DNA from 3 places in the Priestia sp. FSL W8-0001 genome. Region 2 is predicted to be linked to each of the others. Evidence: predicted binding sites of a transcription regulator. Region 2 holds the regulator's gene; each other region holds the start of a gene.
The links. Region 2 encodes LexA, which represses DNA repair genes until DNA is damaged. Its sites were predicted from a motif close to CGAACATATGTTCG; they were not measured.

Region 1 (3,288 bases), 2.3 Mb from region 2:
TCTTTGGTGGTATCGGTGCAGTTGGGGTCATATTGGCAGCTATTCTAAACAGTATTGTACTGTTATTTGCTTCGTTGCTAATATACGGAGCAGGCACAGCTACAAATCTGCAAGCTCGCTATGCGGGCACAGACTTAGCCAACAGCAAGCAGCGAGCCACAGCGATTAGTACGACAATGGTGTTTACGACATTCGGTGCCGTAGCGGGTCCTAACTTAGTAGGCGTGACGGGAGAATTTGCCCAGTCAATCGGGTTTTCATCTCTCTTACAGGTCCGTTCATGTTAGGAGCTGCAGGTGGAGCTTTATCAGGAGTGATTGTAGCAGGTTCAAGCTTTCCCACGTTATCATTAGTTGGAGGGATGCTTTCATTGTTATTGATTCCAGTTGTAGCATGGCAGAGAAGAAGTAAACAGTAAATGCATTTGTGAAAAAATAATATTTGGGAAGGAAACCTTCTTACTGGTTAGAAAATAAGCTAGTATAATAAATATGTTCGTCTTTACCTTTATTTTTTTATGAAGCTATTTCGAGAGTTGCCAAGGAGGCTTTAATATGACAAATAACGAAAAGCAGTTGTCACCTGAACAGAGTGAAGAAATTATTACAGTATTGAGAGAACGTTTTGAAAAAAATATAGATCGTCATCCAGAGCTTGAATGGAGCAAAGTAGAAGCAAAGCTCAAAACAAATCCTGAAAAGCTCTGGTCCCTTCATGAAATGGAGCGAACTGGCGGCGAGCCAGATGTGATTGATTATGATACAGAAACGGATGTATACACGTTCTATGATTGCGCAGTAGAAAGTCCAAAAGGACGTCGAAGCGTTTGTTACGATCGTGAAGCGCTGGAATCAAGAAAGAAGCACAAGCCTGAAAATACGGCTATTGATATGGCTACGGATATGGGAATTGACCTTTTAACGGAAGAACAATATCGATATCTACAGGAGTTTGGAAGCTTTGATAATAAAACATCGAGTTGGGTACAAACACCAGACCCTATTAGAAAGCGTGGTGGAGCTATCTTTTGTGATCGTCGCTATGACACAGTCTTTGTCTACCATAACGGAGCGGATTCTTACTATTCTGCCAGGGGCTTTCGAGGTCTATTAAAGGTTTAAACAATATTTATTTAACCCTAAATTCTTTGAGTTAGAGAAAGAATTTAGGGTTTTTTATCATTTGTCTCTTTTATTTTAAAAAACAAGCCAAAAGCAATGTTTCTGTGTCTAATAAGTATAGGGAGAAAGGAAAGGGTAGGTCTAGGAGTATAAAGAGATTGAACTTGCCCCAAGTGTGGTGGATTTAAAGAAGGGTAATACATAGAAAATAGTAAAAAGAGTAGAGTTAATTCTGCCATCCGGCTTTGTTAAGTCTGAAATCAGCTTCATTTCCGTTTGAGATAGTTCAAAAAAATTTATTGATTAAAGAACACTTGTTCGTATATAATAAGAACAAATGTTCTTTAATTTCTTTTGAGGAGTTATTTTTATGGATTATAGTCAATTACCGAACAGAGTCATTATTTGTATTGATATGAAGGCATTTTTTGCATCGGTTTCTTGTGTGATTAGGGGATTGAATCCATTGAAAGTAAAACTTGCTGTTGTGGGAGACACGAAGCGGCCTGGCTCGGTTGTTTTAGCAGCTACACCCTTGTTAAAGAAAGAAGGAATCAAAACCGGCAGTCGGCTGTTTGACATTCCTAAAAGAAAAGACGTTTATGTGGTAAACCCATCTATGAAGCGCTATATCAAGGCTTCTAACTATATTTCAAGCTTGGTACTACAGTATGTAGCGCCTGAAGATTTTCATGCATACAGCATTGATGAATTGTTTATTGATGTGACAGCTTCTCTACATTTATTTGCCAAAACTCCTGAAGAATTAGCCCATCGAATACGTGATGAAATCTACCAAAAGACGAGGTTAACAGCCACTGCAGGAATAGGCCCCAACCTCTTATTAGCTAAAATCAGCTTGGACCATGAAGCGAAGAACAGCTCATCGGGCGTTGCCTATTGGCGCTATGAGGACATTCCTATTAAACTATGGTCAATTCATCCATTGAAAAACTTCTGGGGGATTTCATCGGCTACGGAAAAACGATTACACCGTTTAGGCATTACGACTATAAAAGAGCTTGCGCTTTCTTCCAAAGAGATGTTGAAAAAAGAGTTTGGTGTTATGGGAGAAGAGCTTCACCAACATGCTAACGGAATTGATTTTAGCCGTATTTCTGATGTGTATGTTCCAAGCTCTCGTTCTTTTGGAAAGAGTCAAATTTTATTTCAAGACTATACAAGTCGAAAAGAAGTGGAACTTTTGCTATTGGAGCTGTTAGATGACGTCTGTTTTCGATTGCGTATGCACCAAGTGGTGGCTCAAACTGTTCATTTATCCATTGGCTACAGTAAGCAAAAAGGAGGATTTTCCAAGCAAAAGAAAATGATGCGGGCGTCAAACTTGACCCAAGATATCTTTCCATATTGTTTAACAATCTTACATACATTTGATAGTGGAATGCCTATTCGATCGATTGGTATTTCGCTATCAAAAACCAGTATTCAAAGAGAAGAGCAAATGAGCTTATTTGAAGATAGTGATCAGCGTGAAAGAGCCTACGCGCTTTCCAAAACGGTTGATGATATTCGGCTACGCTACGGAAAGAACAGTATTCTACGAGCTTCAAGCCATCTCGATCACTCAACAGCTCACTATCGAAATGGCCTCATTGGGGGGCATAAAGCATGATAAGAAAGAGGGGATTTTATGCAAAATAGAGGAATGAAAAAATGGCGACCATTTGCAACAATGCCAGAGCAATATATAGGTATACAAAACATAATTAATAAACAATTGGAAGTTTCACAGCCAGTTTTAGCCGAAGATCAAATAGAGCACATGAACTTTACTTTAATTGAAGCATTACATGCAAATCGAAAAGTTTATCTTACATACTACAAGCAAGGGCATTATATAACGGAAACAGGATTCATTCAGTTTGTCGATTCATTGAGGGCCCTTTTTGTTTTTATTGACGATGCATTAGGAGCCAAACGTAAAATGAAATTAAGTGAGCTGATTGATGTACGGTTTGTGTGAAGCACGGTCACTTAACAACCTCATATTTTGTAAAGTAACAGTGACTATTTTAGTTTGTAATCAGAAAAAATAGTAAAAAAATTTTCGAAATACATAGTATAATTTACTTAACAAAAGTCATAGGGGGTAATGAGTGTGATCAAAATGCTGAAAGAAGTAAACGGTGAGCTCCTTTATTGGGAA
Region 2 (3,288 bases):
TACACATCTTACTAAATCTCTTGTTTTTTAGCAAGAAGCTCGCCTTGGTCGTCGCAGTACTCCTGATAGCGACGGTGTACAGTTGCTTTTGATACCTTATAACCAAAGCCTTTTAGCGTGACAGCAATTTCTGCAAATGTTAAGCCATTATTACGTAGTTGTACAATTTCTTCTATGGGAACTTCCTTTCGTTCTCTACCTGAGTTTACATGCTGGTTTTTCAAATTATGCTCCGGGTGATACCCATTGGCAACTGCTCTTTTCATACCTCGTTTAATTTTTGCATTATGTAATTTTCTTTGATGTTCTTCCACCAAGCTAATGATGTTTAACAACATGGAATCAGCTTCTGATAGCTGTAGCTGTCCCTGATGACTAATCGTGTAAATTGCTACTTTCTCTTTATTTAACGCGTGCAGTAAAGCAATCCTTGCATTTCCACGCCCCAGTCGTGTTTCATCCTGAATAAGCAGGGTAGAAACGTCTTCTGCTTTTAATAATTCTAAGACTTCTAATATTCCTTCTCGGTCAACTTCATAGCCGCTCGCTTTTTCAGAAATAATTTCACAAACTGTAAAATTATGCATCGTAGCAAGTTGCATTAACTCTTCTTCCTGCCTCTTTAACGATGTCTCTTGGGCTTCTTTATCCGTACTTACTCGACAATAGATAACTGCTTTCATCTTTCTAGCTCCCTTTCTTCATTTCCAAACACTAAAACCCCTACCATCGTTCAGTAGAGGACTCGTAGCTCTAGTTCACTTATCAAAAGCAATCTGATGATCACTTGCTAAATCAGATTTCAATACCGGAATATATAACTGATCTCCCGGAGAAAGCGACTGTGTAGATGGAACAGTTAGCTCATTCATATTTTGGACCCATTCTACAAATTCATTTGGTGATAAATTATGATGCTTACTATATTCTTGGGATAATTCCCAAATAGTGTCACCCTTTGCAATAGTAACAGTTGTATATTTTTCTAACTCCACTCTATCTGCTCCTAATAGCAACGTCAAGACATATGTAAGTGCGGCGATAACCACAAAAAAGGTAGTATAATGTTTAATAGATTCTATTAATGGTCTCATTTCAAATCCCCCTCAGAATGTATGTTCTCATTTTATTGCGAACATCCGTTTCTGTCAATGGGTTTTTTTCGAACTTATGTTTGTATATTATATATAGCCATGATATAATTTATAGCAAAGAATAGCTAAAAATGAGGTGAAATGTATGAAGCTATCAAAACGTCAACAAGAAATACTAGATTTCATTAAGCATGAAGTGAAATTAAAAGGATATCCCCCATCTGTTCGCGAAATTGGTGAAGCAGTTGGTTTAGCATCTAGTTCAACAGTTCACGGGCACTTAGCTCGTTTAGAAAGTAAAGGTCTAATTCGTAGAGACCCCACAAAACCAAGAGCAATTGAAGTTCTTCAAGCAGAGGCCGATGTAAGCATTCCACAAAGTGCAGTTATAAATGTTCCTGTTATCGGTAAAGTTACGGCAGGCTTTCCAATTACTGCAATTGAAAATGTAGAAGAATACTTTCCGTTACCTGACAAGTACGCCTCTCCAGATGAGCAAGTATTTATGTTAGAAATTATGGGAGAAAGTATGATTGAAGCCGGTATACTAGATGGAGATATGGTCATTGTTCGCCAACAGCAAACAGCTAATAACGGCGATATTGTTGTAGCAATGACGGAAGACAACGAAGCAACTGTCAAACGTTTCTTTAAAGAAGATAATTTCGTTCGCTTACAGCCAGAAAACTCCACAATGGCACCTATTATCTTACGTCATGTAACTATTTTAGGAAAAGTCATTGGAGTATATCGCTCCATTCATTAAGAAAAGAGACTGAGACATAAGTAGTTCAGCCTCTACTATACCTGAACGATTGAGAGTTCATAACTTTTAATCGTTCAGGTTTTTTTGGTTGATTGTGAAAACATTGTGAAAACAATGTTGGAAACAGGGTGGAATGGAGCGTAGGACACTCGACTCCTGCGGGAAAGAGAGGGAAAACGGAGATCCCGCAGCGCAGCGAGGAAGCTCAGGTTCCTCCCCGCGGAAAGCGAGTGGCCGTAGCGCAATGGAACGAATGTGTTGAGACAAATCAAAGAGATGGGAACAGCGAGTGTTCGTCTTTTAGAAGCAATCATTTTGTTATGTCCCAGCCTCTTTTATGTTTTTTTTTGGTCAAATATAGGTATATTACTTAAAGAGCAATAATGAAAAGCATAAGGGAGGGAATTTCTCAGTGGATAAGTGGCAAGCAATGAACTCTCCTTTTCAAGATATTACACCGAATCGTGCAATAAACATGTTCTTGTTTCCTTTTTCTTTTAACCGAAAAGAGAAAAAAGATTTAGTTTCAGCTCTTTATGAGCATGAATTTGACTTTTTTTCTCTAGAGAATACAGATTTAGAAAAGAAATTTTATAGCAAAGACTATTTTGTTTCCCACGCTAGCCTTGATCAATACTTTCTTCCTTATATCGAATGTATTCTCTTTCCTCAATCACCAAAAGAAACAGGGCTCATTCGATTTTCAAAAAAGGTGAATCAAGAAATTACATTTGAAACAAAAGCGTCAACAATTCTAAGTGAAGTTTTGTCTATTGATATTTTTTTATGCCCATTTGAAATCGGTGTAATGACGATTCGTATCGAAGTAAAGGGAAACCATTATTCGTACGATGACGTCATTGAGTTTATGAATCATTTCCGCGTATTAGAGCCTAAATTAGCTGAAGAGCACGGAGCGACCATTACATACAAAAATAAAACCTATGATAAAGTACAAGATTATATTTTTTCAAACTTAACACCGTTTCTAAAACCTTACATTGAGCAAGAAACACAGCACAGCAAACATTTTGGAAGCCTGCCTTATTTTATTGATGAACGGATGTACGTACTAAGTTACGTAACCGTCAACAATGAACAGCCTATTAGCAGTGGCACCTTATTTCGAACTGGACAACTGAACAGCTATGATACTGGCGGTAAACCATTTATTTCAGCTAGAAACCAAGAATATATTGATGAATACAATGATCAACACGTCTACAAGCGATGGACGCCCGAAACATACTATGTTGTAACAGACCACGTTTTTTCTTGTATTTCACATTCAGCCGATGAAGAGACGAATCAAATGTTAATGAATCACCTATTTGGTCAGCACTACTATAATCTATTTTTACATTTCTTTTATAAAATTGTACTGTTGAAACTATCTTATCAATATTCGCAGCTTACATTTGAAAAAGA
Region 3 (3,288 bases), 880 kb from region 2:
GCACGCTCTATGGATATATTACCCTTTTAGAGTGGATTGAAACATGTCGTTCTATACTCTCTTCCATTATTTTTTTAACCCCTTTCGTATAATTTCATCACCATATTTACTTTGAAGCTGCTGAACTGCTTTATAGAGCGGTTCATCTTTTACGTGCCGTTCATATGTAAATAAACTAAGCTGCTCTTGATTTCGATCGTTCATTCGTTCTACTTGTAGAGCTGCTACCCCTAACAAGCGAACTGGTTCACCGTTCCAATGCTTTTGAAGCAACTTGTTTACCCAATGAAGCAACACTTTTGACTGATTGGTCCACTGATCAATGGTTTGGGTTCTTGTAATTGTTTTGAAATTACTATAGCGAATGGTTAACTGAATCGTTTTGCTGACTACTTTTTTGGCATGCATTCGCTTACTAACAGACTCAGCGAGATCATTTAAAATCGGTACCATCTCCCGATCATCCGTCATATTTTTCGCTAATGTTTTTGAATGTCCAATCGACTTAAATTCCGACCTGCGATTTGGATTTACAGGTCGATCGTCAATCCCATTAGCTCTTTGCTTCATTTCTACTCCTCTTACTCCAACTGTGGCCTTTAGCTTATGATCATCTGCGTGCGCTAGCTCTTCAATCGTATGGATATGAACGGCATTCAACTTCTCAGCGGTTTTATTACCTATACCATGCATATAAACCACTGGGTGTGGCCAAAGTTTCTGATGAATATCGCGCTTTCTTAAAATTGTAATTCCAAGCGGTTTTTTCATGTTGCTTGCCGTTTTAGCTAAAAACTTATTTGGTGCAATGCCGATTGAGACCGGTATTTGTAACTCATTCAAAAGATCGTTCTGTATTCGCTGTGCAATCTCGAGTGGCGTACCTTGATGAAAGCAATCCGTTATATCTAGATATCCTTCGTCAATAGAAGCAGGCTCAAGAATAGAAGAGATCGTTGATAAATAAGAAAACATTTGCGCTGATACTTTGCGATAAAGAGTAAAATCTGGTTTTAACACAATTAGCTGAGGAAAAATTTTTTTAGCTTCCCATAATGGCATCGGTGCATATATTCCTTTATTGCGAGCCGCATAGTTGCACGTTACCACAATCCCTCTACGCTCTTTTGGGTTACCCGCAATGGCCATAGGTTTTCCTTTCAGTGCCGGATTACGCGCTTCTTCCACCGATGCATAAAAAGCATTAACATCAATATGCAATATGACTCTTCCCTTTTTTGGATACATGCCTTTCAACACACTCACCTTCTTTCTATCCGAACCAACAGAATATATGTTCTTATTTTAAACCAAAAAACAATTAATGTGAATAATTCTATAGCGGTTTGTAATATGATGGACAAAGAGTAAAAAACGGGCGGATTGTTTGATGAACATCCCTTTGAAGCATTCGTATACTATAATAACTTTGACAAAAATGGGGGAAACGCCGTGGTGGATCAGATTATCACAGTAATTCAACAGTTTGGATATGGATATTTCTTTTTATTAATCATCATTGGTGCTAATTTCACACCTATTCCAGATCCTCTCTTTATTATGCTTGCAGGTAACCATGCCACTCTTTCTACTTTTCACCCTCTTATTGCTTTTCTCTTGACTTACAGTGCCATGATGCTTAGCTTATATGTTAAATTCTTATTTGCTAGATGGTTTCGCAAGCAAACAATAAAGGCGCTCTCTCAATCACGCTTTCAAAAAAAGCGATATGAAATTGAAAACCTCATTACCTCATACGGTTCCTTCGGCATTATGCTCAGCTTCTTCTTGCCGGGAATGCGACACGTTATGCCATTATTTTTAGGAACAACGAAAATGCCTCACCTTAATTATATAACAACAACATTTTCATTTGGATTGGTTTGGACGTTTGCGTTTTTTTTATGGGGGTTTAAAGTTGATGATGCCGCTTCATTTGAAACCATTTCTCAATTCACTATTTTGTTTATTGCCATCAGTGTTGGAAGCTTAGCCTATAAAAAGCGAAAAATGCGTAGTAAAGAATGAAAAAAGCCAATCCTCTAAGTAGAAGATTGGCTTCTTTCACATAAGCTGATATGCATAATGCTTCATGAATATATAAGTTTGATTTTAATTTCCGACGTGCTTATTTTTAAAAAAATGCGTCCATACTGTTCCTAAGATAATCATAAGGGAGTAGATGGATGATGAAAGTTCTACGTATTACAAATGACCATGGATGGACACCTGCTGACTTACGTCAATACGAAAAAACCATTCAAAACGTGAAAATGAGACAACGCGTCATGACGATTCGGCTCATCATGGAACGCTATACAGGAAAAGAAGTATCTCAGCTTTTGAATCTTCACCGTGAAACCGTGTCTATCTATGTCAAAACCTTTAATCAATATGGGATGGATGGTTTAGTCACCCGTCAGTATTCTACCGGTAAACCTGCTTATTTAACCCAAGAAGAAAAAGAAGAACTTCGACGCATGATCTTAGAAAGTACACCGGAAAAAGAAGGATTTGGGATTGACGCTAACTGGGATACACGTGTGATTCAACATGTCATCTACGAAAAATTTTCAGTCACCATGAGTCGAAGTGGCATTTATCGAATGTTGACGGGCATGGGATTGAGTTACACTAGACCTACTTATACCTTAGCAAAGGCGGATCAAAACGAACAAAAGCAATTCCTGCAAGACATGGAGATGGTAAAAAAAACCTCTCGGGCGATATGATTTTACTTTATGAAGATGAAAGTCGAATCCACGCCTATCAAGCTTTACGATCCACATGGTTTCAAAAAGGGAAACAAAAACAAGTCCCTACTTTTGGGCACCATGCAGCTGTTAGTCTATTTGGAGCTGTCAATGTCTTAAATGGCGACTTTCTCTGCCAAGTAGCTGACAATTGTAAAGCCCCAGCTTTTCATTCCTTTATGAAGTATGTGCTCGACTATTACCCAAATAAAGTCATTATTATGGTGTTGGATCGTGCTCGTATTCATGATGCAAAAGAGTTACAGCCCTTTTTTGAACAGCATGAGGATCGACTCATTCGTTTCTTTCTGCCGAAGTACTCGCCCAATTTGAACCCCGTTGAACGGATTTGGAAATGGCTGAAAGAAACCGTCATCCAAAATCGATTCCATCCTAACAAAGCAGCTATTCAAGAGTCTGTTTCTTCTTTTCTAGCTTTTTTGGAGGGGGCATCTGAGCAAATTTTAAAAAGAATAGCCGGTGTTCATATGCCGGATTATTAAGTAAAAATTATATAGCTTTCGTGCTCGATAAA

Region 1: a site for LexA is predicted at 1,429-1,442, ahead of MKZ18_RS02195 (Y-family DNA polymerase). Genes of this name have one in related genera too.
Region 3: a site for LexA is predicted at 1,288-1,301, ahead of MKZ18_RS09745 (DNA polymerase IV). Genes of this name have one in related genera too.

Annotation. Positions count from the first base shown of each region.
Region 1 covers NZ_JBBPAL010000001.1:415,212-418,499, forward strand. Annotated here, with positions in the region: partial or broken gene MKZ18_RS02185 (MFS transporter) at 1-322, shown strand, start outside; gene MKZ18_RS02190 (DUF4256 domain-containing protein) at 555-1,121, shown strand; gene MKZ18_RS02195 (Y-family DNA polymerase) at 1,492-2,754, shown strand; gene MKZ18_RS02200 (YolD-like family protein) at 2,773-3,105, shown strand; gene MKZ18_RS02205 (WGR domain-containing protein) at 3,235-3,288, shown strand, end outside.
Region 2 covers NZ_JBBPAL010000001.1:2,729,392-2,732,679, forward strand. Annotated here, with positions in the region: gene MKZ18_RS14535 (YneB family resolvase-like protein) at 12-683, opposite strand; gene yneA (cell division suppressor protein YneA) at 759-1,094, opposite strand; gene lexA (transcriptional repressor LexA) at 1,240-1,860, shown strand; gene MKZ18_RS14550 (hypothetical protein) at 2,273-3,288, shown strand, end outside.
Region 3 covers NZ_JBBPAL010000001.1:1,844,482-1,847,769, reverse strand. Annotated here, with positions in the region: gene MKZ18_RS09745 (DNA polymerase IV) at 67-1,248, opposite strand; gene MKZ18_RS09740 (DedA family protein) at 1,453-2,028, shown strand; gene MKZ18_RS09735 (helix-turn-helix domain-containing protein) at 2,187-2,732, shown strand; gene MKZ18_RS09730 (IS630 family transposase) at 2,729-3,256, shown strand; gene MKZ18_RS09725 (RNA polymerase sigma factor) at 3,218-3,288, opposite strand, start outside.